Regions from separate parts of the Enterococcus montenegrensis genome, predicted to be linked through region 2. Evidence: a T-box and tRNA genes for the amino acid it is inferred to sense, from the RefSeq annotation. Region 2 holds a T-box; the other holds one or more tRNA genes.
The links. A T-box is a leader RNA that pairs with one kind of tRNA and senses whether it is charged. The one in region 2 lies ahead of ileS (isoleucine--tRNA ligase), so its partner is inferred to be a tRNA-Ile.

Region 1 (3,365 bases), 640 kb from region 2:
TCAAAAGGTTAGGGGTTCGACTCCTCTTGGGCGCGTAGTAATAATTTAACGGGAAGTAGCTCAGCTTGGTAGAGCACTTGGTTTGGGACCAAGGGGTCGCAGGTTCGAATCCTGTCTTCCCGATTTAAAAGAAACAAGGGGCCTTAGCTCAGCTGGGAGAGCGCCTGCTTTGCACGCAGGAGGTCAGCGGTTCGATCCCGCTAGGCTCCATATCATTTTAATAGTAATAATAAAGTGATTATTCGCGGTGTAGCTCAGCTGGCTAGAGCGTCCGGTTCATACCCGGGAGGTCGGGGGTTCGATCCCCTCCGCCGCGATTTTTTAGAGCCTGGACCTTTAGCTCAGTTGGTTAGAGCAGACGGCTCATAACCGTCCGGTCGTAGGTTCGAGTCCTACAAGGTCCATCCGTGGCATTGTAGATTTGATTTTTTTGGAGGATTACCCAAGTCCGGCTGAAGGGAACGGTCTTGAAAACCGTCAGGCGGGTAAAACCGTGCAAGGGTTCGAATCCCTTATCCTCCTTTGCTACAATTCTATATTTATGTAGAGAGTTAGTAAAACTTATATTATCGCGGGATGGAGCAGTCTGGTAGCTCGTCGGGCTCATAACCCGAAGGTCGTAGGTTCAAATCCTGCTCCCGCAATTTTAAAAACTAAATCCTGGTCCCGTAGTGTAGTGGTTATCACGCCTGCCTGTCACGCAGGAGATCGCGGGTTCGAGTCCCGTCGGGACCGCCATGCGGGTGTAGTTTAGTGGTAAAACCACAGCCTTCCAAGCTGTTGTCGCGAGTTCGATTCTCGTCACCCGCTTTTAGTTTTTAAATATGGGCCTATAGCTCAGCTGGTTAGAGCGCACGCCTGATAAGCGTGAGGTCGATGGTTCGAGTCCATTTAGGCCCATTACAAAATCAAAACATTTTTGGTTTTTGGGGAAGTACTCAAGTGGCTGAAGAGGCGCCCCTGCTAAGGGTGTAGGTCGGGAAACCGGCGCGAGGGTTCAAATCCCTCCTTCTCCGTTCTAGCTGGCCCGTTGGTCAAGTGGTTAAGACACCGCCCTTTCACGGCGGTAACACGGGTTCGAATCCCGTACGGGTCATTTTTTTTTTTTTGGAGGATTACCCAAGTCCGGCTGAAGGGAACGGTCTTGAAAACCGTCAGGCGGGTAAAACCGTGCAAGGGTTCGAATCCCTTATCCTCCTTTGCTACAATTCTATATTTATGTAGAGAGTTAGTAAAACTTATATTATCGCGGGATGGAGCAGTCTGGTAGCTCGTCGGGCTCATAACCCGAAGGTCGTAGGTTCAAATCCTGCTCCCGCAATTATAAAACTAAACCCTGGTCCCGTAGTGTAGTGGTTATCACGCCTGCCTGTCACGCAGGAGATCGCGGGTTCGAGTCCCGTCGGGACCGTTTTGGCTCGGTAGCTCAGTTGGTAGAGCAATGGATTGAAGCTCCATGTGTCGGCAGTTCGATTCTGTCCCGCGCCATCTCTTTTTTAATGTATTTCATTGAAAAAGTTGTTTAGTTTTATATGGGCCTATAGCTCAGCTGGTTAGAGCGCACGCCTGATAAGCGTGAGGTCGATGGTTCGAGTCCATTTAGGCCCATTAATGATTGGTCCGTTGGTCAAGCGGTTAAGACACCGCCCTTTCACGGCGGTAACACGGGTTCGAATCCCGTACGGATCATGAGAAGATACGTCGTGTATCTTCTTTTTTTTGTTTTATTAGGAAATATAATAAAATAAGCGAGCTTTATCTGATTAAATCTGCTATACTACAAACGTTGCAAGTTCCCGAGAGGATTCGCACTGCGAAGATGCCTTGTAACCGAATATTATTAGGGGGAATCATCATGACAGAAAGACATTTATTTACTTCAGAATCTGTTTCTGAAGGACATCCAGATAAGGTGGCTGATCAAATCAGTGATGCAATCTTGGATGCAATTTTAGCGAAGGATCCAACTGCTCGTGTAGCATGTGAAACTTCAGTAACAACGGGTTTAGTTTTAGTGTTTGGTGAAATTTCGACATCGGCTTATGTAGATATTCAAAAAATCGTTCGAAATACGATTAAAGATATCGGCTATACGCGCGCTAAATTTGGCTTTGATGGGGATACAGTTGCTGTTTTAGTAGCAATTGATGAACAATCACCTGATATTGCACAAGGCGTAGATGCCGCTTTGGAAAGTCGCGATAATAAAGATGCGATGATTGATGAGATTGGAGCAGGCGACCAAGGTTTAATGTTTGGTTTTGCTTGTGATGAAACACCAGAATTAATGCCATTGCCAATTTCATTAAGTCATAAATTAGTTCGTCGTTTAGCAGAGCTACGTAAAAATGGTGAACTTAAATATTTACGTCCTGATGCAAAGTCGCAAGTGACGGTAGAATATGATGAAGCTGGTAAAGCTAAACGAATCGATACAGTCGTAATTAGCACACAGCACGATGATGCTGCTGACAACGCGACAATCCGTAAAGATGTGATTAAAAAAGTTATTGAACCAGTTATCCCAAGTGAATTATTAGATGAAGATACAAAATACTTTATCAATCCTACAGGACGCTTTGTAATTGGTGGGCCACAAGGAGATGCCGGGTTAACAGGTCGTAAAATTATTGTAGATACTTACGGGGGATATGCCCGTCATGGTGGCGGTGCTTTTTCTGGTAAAGATGCTACTAAAGTTGACCGTTCGGCTAGTTATGCTGCTCGTTATATTGCAAAAAATATTGTGGCGGCTAAACTTGCTAGCAAAGTTGAAGTACAATTGGCTTACGCAATCGGTGTAGCACAACCTGTTTCGATTTCAATTAATACTTTTGGAACTGGTACTGTCAGTGATGAAAAATTAATTGAAGCAATTCGTGAAAACTTTGATTTACGTCCAGCTGGCATTATTGAGATGTTGGACTTGCGTCGTCCGATTTATCGTCAGACAGCAGCTTATGGCCATTTTGGTCGGACTGATGTTGATTTACCATGGGAACACACGGATAAAGTAGACGCATTGCTAGCTAGTGTGAACGCATAATACTGATTGTTTACTTGATTTTTTTGGCCGCTATTGCTTAGGTGATAGCGGCTTTTCTTTGAGGAAAATAGCTTTTAAAAAAGAGATACGAAAATTTAAATGCAATTTTTTGCTAGTTGTTGTAAAAAGAGAGTTTAAGTTTAGTTGAGGAGGTTAAAAATGAAAAAAGAAACAAATGTTACGCTAGTTACGGTTGCTGTTTTTGTGGCAACATTTATGACAGCGGTGGAAGGAACAATCGTAACGACGGCTATGCCAACAATCGTCGGCTCATTACACGGCATTGAAATTATGAACTGGGTCTTTTCAATCTATTTAT
Region 2 (3,365 bases):
CCTGTTAAATTTGCCAATTTAAGTCACGGTAAATTATTAGGTACTTTAATGGGTACTGGAATTAAGCGGGAATATTTCGGTGATATTATTAGTGATGGTACAGCCTGGCAAATCTTTATTGCAAAAGAAGTTGCTAGTTTTGTTGCCTTACAACTTACTAAAGTCGGTAATGTAACAACTCGCCTAGAAGAAGTACGTTATACAGAGATTTTAAAACCCAAAGACAGTTGGGAAGAAGAAAAAACTACGGTTTCTTCTTTACGTTTAGACACAGTAATCTCTACTGTTTTCAACATTTCCCGCCAGCGGGCCAAACAATTGGTGGAAAACGGGAAAATCAAAGTCAACTGGACAGAAACGCTGCGACCAGATTTTATGTTAGATTTACTAGACATTATTTCAGTACGGGGCTTTGGTCGTATTCAGCTACAAGGAATTGAAGGTAAAACTAAAAAAGATAAAATACGCTTAACATTAGGTGTTTTAAGAAAATAAGTAAAGGTGGTAGAAAAAATGGCATTAACTCCATTAGACATTAATAATAAGACCTTCGCAGTAAAAATGCGGGGATATAATCAAGATGAAGTAGACGACTTCTTGGATTTAGTTGGTCGTGATTATGAAGAATTACTTCAAAAGAATCGTGAAATGGAAAAAGCTTTAAAACATGCAGAAGAAAAACTGGAATATTTCAATGAATTAAAAGACGCCTTAAACCAGTCCATCATTGTAGCCCAAGATACTGCTGATAAAGTAAAAACGAGTGCCAGCAAAGAATCTGAAGTAATTGTTACCTCAGCGCAAAATCGTGCCGATGAGTTAGTTTCAAGTGCTGAAAAACACGCTCATGAATTAACCACCGCTGCAGAACAAAAAGCTAAAGAAATTTTAAATGATGCTAGCGAAAGTGCGCGTCAACTTGCAACAGAAACCAATGATTTGAAAACCAAAACACGCGTTTTCCACCAAAACTTAACATTAATGTTGCAATCTCAATTAGAACAAGTGAAAAGTCCAGAATGGGATGAAATTTTGAAGCCATTTGCAAGCTACGTTCAAGATGGCCACGAAGCTTTCCAACAACTAATGGAAAAAGAACTTGACAAAGAAAATCCAGATGAAGTAAACTCAAACAGTGATATGACTGAAAATCAAGTCGATATCGTAGAAGCTAGTGAAAAAATCATTACACCAAGTCAAGAAATTCCTGCGGTCAACACATTAGATGATGCCAAAGAATTATTAAATAAAATTGAAGAAAAAGACCAAAAATAGAACAGAAAAGTTTTTAGCATTTCTAAAGCGAGTCGGTGACAGTGAAAGACCGATGAACCCTACTAAAAAAAAGATCCTCTATTGGTTTTAATGTTGAATGAAGTAAACATTGACGTGTGATTCACGTTAACAATCACAAAGAAGTACAGTTTTGTACAAATTTGGGTGGTACCACGACAACGTTCGTCCCTTTTTGGGGATGAGCGTTTTTTTATACACTTTTTCACAGTTGCTAACTGTAAAAATAAAGGACAGGAGCGGATATTCATGAAGATGAAAGAAACATTACATCTAGGTAAAACCGGTTTTCCAATGCGAGGCAATTTGCCAAACCGGGAAAAAGAATGGCAAAAAAATTGGGAAGAAGCTGACTTGTATGGGCAACGCCAAAAATTAAACGAAGGCAAACCTTCTTTTGTTTTACACGACGGTCCGCCATATGCCAATGGGAATATTCATATTGGTCATTCATTAAATAAAATTAGTAAAGATATTATCGTCCGCTTCAAATCAATGTCTGGTTTTCGGGCGCCATATGTTCCTGGTTGGGATACACATGGTTTACCAATCGAACAAGTTTTAACCAATAAAGGGATTAAACGTAAAGAAATGACAATGGCAGAGTACCGGGAAAAATGTCGGGAATATGCGATGTCACAAGTTGATAAACAACGTAATGACTTCAAACGACTAGGTGTTGCTGGTGATTGGGATAACCCCTATGTTACCTTAGACCCAGCCTATGAAGCAGCCGAAATTCGCGTTTTTGGTAAAATGGCAGAAAAAGGCTATATCTATAAAGGTTTAAAACCAATTTACTGGTCACCATCAAGTGAATCTTCTTTAGCTGAAGCCGAAATTGAATATAAAGATGTGAAATCACCATCAATTTATGTTGCCTTTAAAGTAGTAGATGGCAAAGATTTGCTAGATACGGACACTTCATTTGTAATTTGGACAACAACCCCTTGGACCTTACCAGCAAATCTTGGTATTTCTGTTAATCCAACCTATACTTACGTACAAATTGAAGCCGATGGAAAAAAATATGTCGTTGCCAAAGACCTATTAGATACCGTTAAAGATCAAATTGGTTGGGAAAATGTCAAAGTTTTACAGGAATTTCCAGGTACAGCAATGGAGTATATGACGGCAAAACATCCATTTTACGATCGGACCTCACTTGTAATGTGTGGAGATCATGTTACGCTAGATGCCGGAACTGGTTTAGTTCACACTGCTCCAGGACATGGTGAAGATGACTACATCGTTGGTAAAAAATACGGACTAGAAGTTTTATCACCAGTTGATAACCGTGGTATGTTTACGGCTGAAGCACCTGGTTTTGAAGGGATGTTTTACGACAAAGCAAACCCAGAAGTTACCAAGTTATTAGAAGATAAAGGTGCATTATTAAAACTAGACTTCTTTACCCATAGCTATCCTCATGACTGGCGAACAAAAAAACCAGTTATTTATCGCGCAACACCACAATGGTTTGCTTCAATTGATAAATTTAGAAGCGATATTTTAACTGAAATCGAAAAAGTGGATTGGATTATTCCTTGGGGAAAAACACGTCTTTACAACATGATTCGTGACCGTGGTGATTGGGTGATTTCCCGTCAACGAGCATGGGGTGTACCATTGCCAATTTTTTATGCGGAAAATGGGGAAGCAATCATCACACCGGAAACAATTGAACATGTTGCTGAATTATTTGCCGCTCATGGTTCAAATATCTGGTTTGAAAAAGAAGCCAAGGAATTATTACCTGCAGGCTTTACACATCCTGGTTCACCAAACGGAGAATTTACGAAAGAAAATGATATTATGGATGTTTGGTTTGACTCAGGTTCATCCCATGAAGCAGTCTTACGTCAACGTCCCGAATTAAGCTTTCCTGCGGATATGTATTTGGAAGGCTCTGACCAATACCGTGGCTGGTTTAACTCAAGTATCACTACCAGTGTTGCCATCAATGGGGTGGCACCTTATAAAGCGGTCTTATCACAAGGCTTCACGTTAGATGGCGAAGGTCGGAAGATGAGTAAATCTTTAGGCAATACCATCGCTCCTGAAAAAGTTAT

Region 1: it encodes a tRNA-Ile, which carries the amino acid that the T-box ahead of ileS (isoleucine--tRNA ligase) is inferred to sense. The anticodon was not compared.

What each region holds. Positions count from the first base shown of each region.
Region 1 covers NZ_CP120467.1:2,514,675-2,518,039, reverse strand. The annotation lists tRNA gene P3T75_RS12165 (tRNA-Arg) at 1-35, shown strand, start outside; tRNA gene P3T75_RS12160 (tRNA-Pro) at 50-123, shown strand; tRNA gene P3T75_RS12155 (tRNA-Ala) at 138-210, shown strand; tRNA gene P3T75_RS12150 (tRNA-Met) at 244-317, shown strand; tRNA gene P3T75_RS12145 (tRNA-Ile) at 331-404, shown strand; tRNA gene P3T75_RS12140 (tRNA-Ser) at 433-522, shown strand; tRNA gene P3T75_RS12135 (tRNA-Met) at 571-644, shown strand; tRNA gene P3T75_RS12130 (tRNA-Asp) at 663-738, shown strand; tRNA gene P3T75_RS12125 (tRNA-Gly) at 740-810, shown strand; tRNA gene P3T75_RS12120 (tRNA-Ile) at 827-900, shown strand; tRNA gene P3T75_RS12115 (tRNA-Ser) at 929-1,016, shown strand; tRNA gene P3T75_RS12110 (tRNA-Glu) at 1,025-1,096, shown strand; tRNA gene P3T75_RS12105 (tRNA-Ser) at 1,110-1,199, shown strand; tRNA gene P3T75_RS12100 (tRNA-Met) at 1,248-1,321, shown strand; tRNA gene P3T75_RS12095 (tRNA-Asp) at 1,339-1,411, shown strand; tRNA gene P3T75_RS12090 (tRNA-Phe) at 1,416-1,488, shown strand; tRNA gene P3T75_RS12085 (tRNA-Ile) at 1,535-1,608, shown strand; tRNA gene P3T75_RS12080 (tRNA-Glu) at 1,618-1,689, shown strand; SMK box riboswitch at 1,782-1,858, shown strand; gene metK (methionine adenosyltransferase) at 1,856-3,046, shown strand; gene P3T75_RS12070 (MDR family MFS transporter) at 3,206-3,365, shown strand, end outside.
Region 2 covers NZ_CP120467.1:1,873,326-1,876,690, reverse strand. The annotation lists gene P3T75_RS09025 (YlmH family RNA-binding protein) at 1-495, shown strand, start outside; gene P3T75_RS09020 (DivIVA domain-containing protein) at 514-1,275, shown strand; T-box leader at 1,259-1,469, shown strand; gene ileS (isoleucine--tRNA ligase) at 1,543-3,365, shown strand, end outside.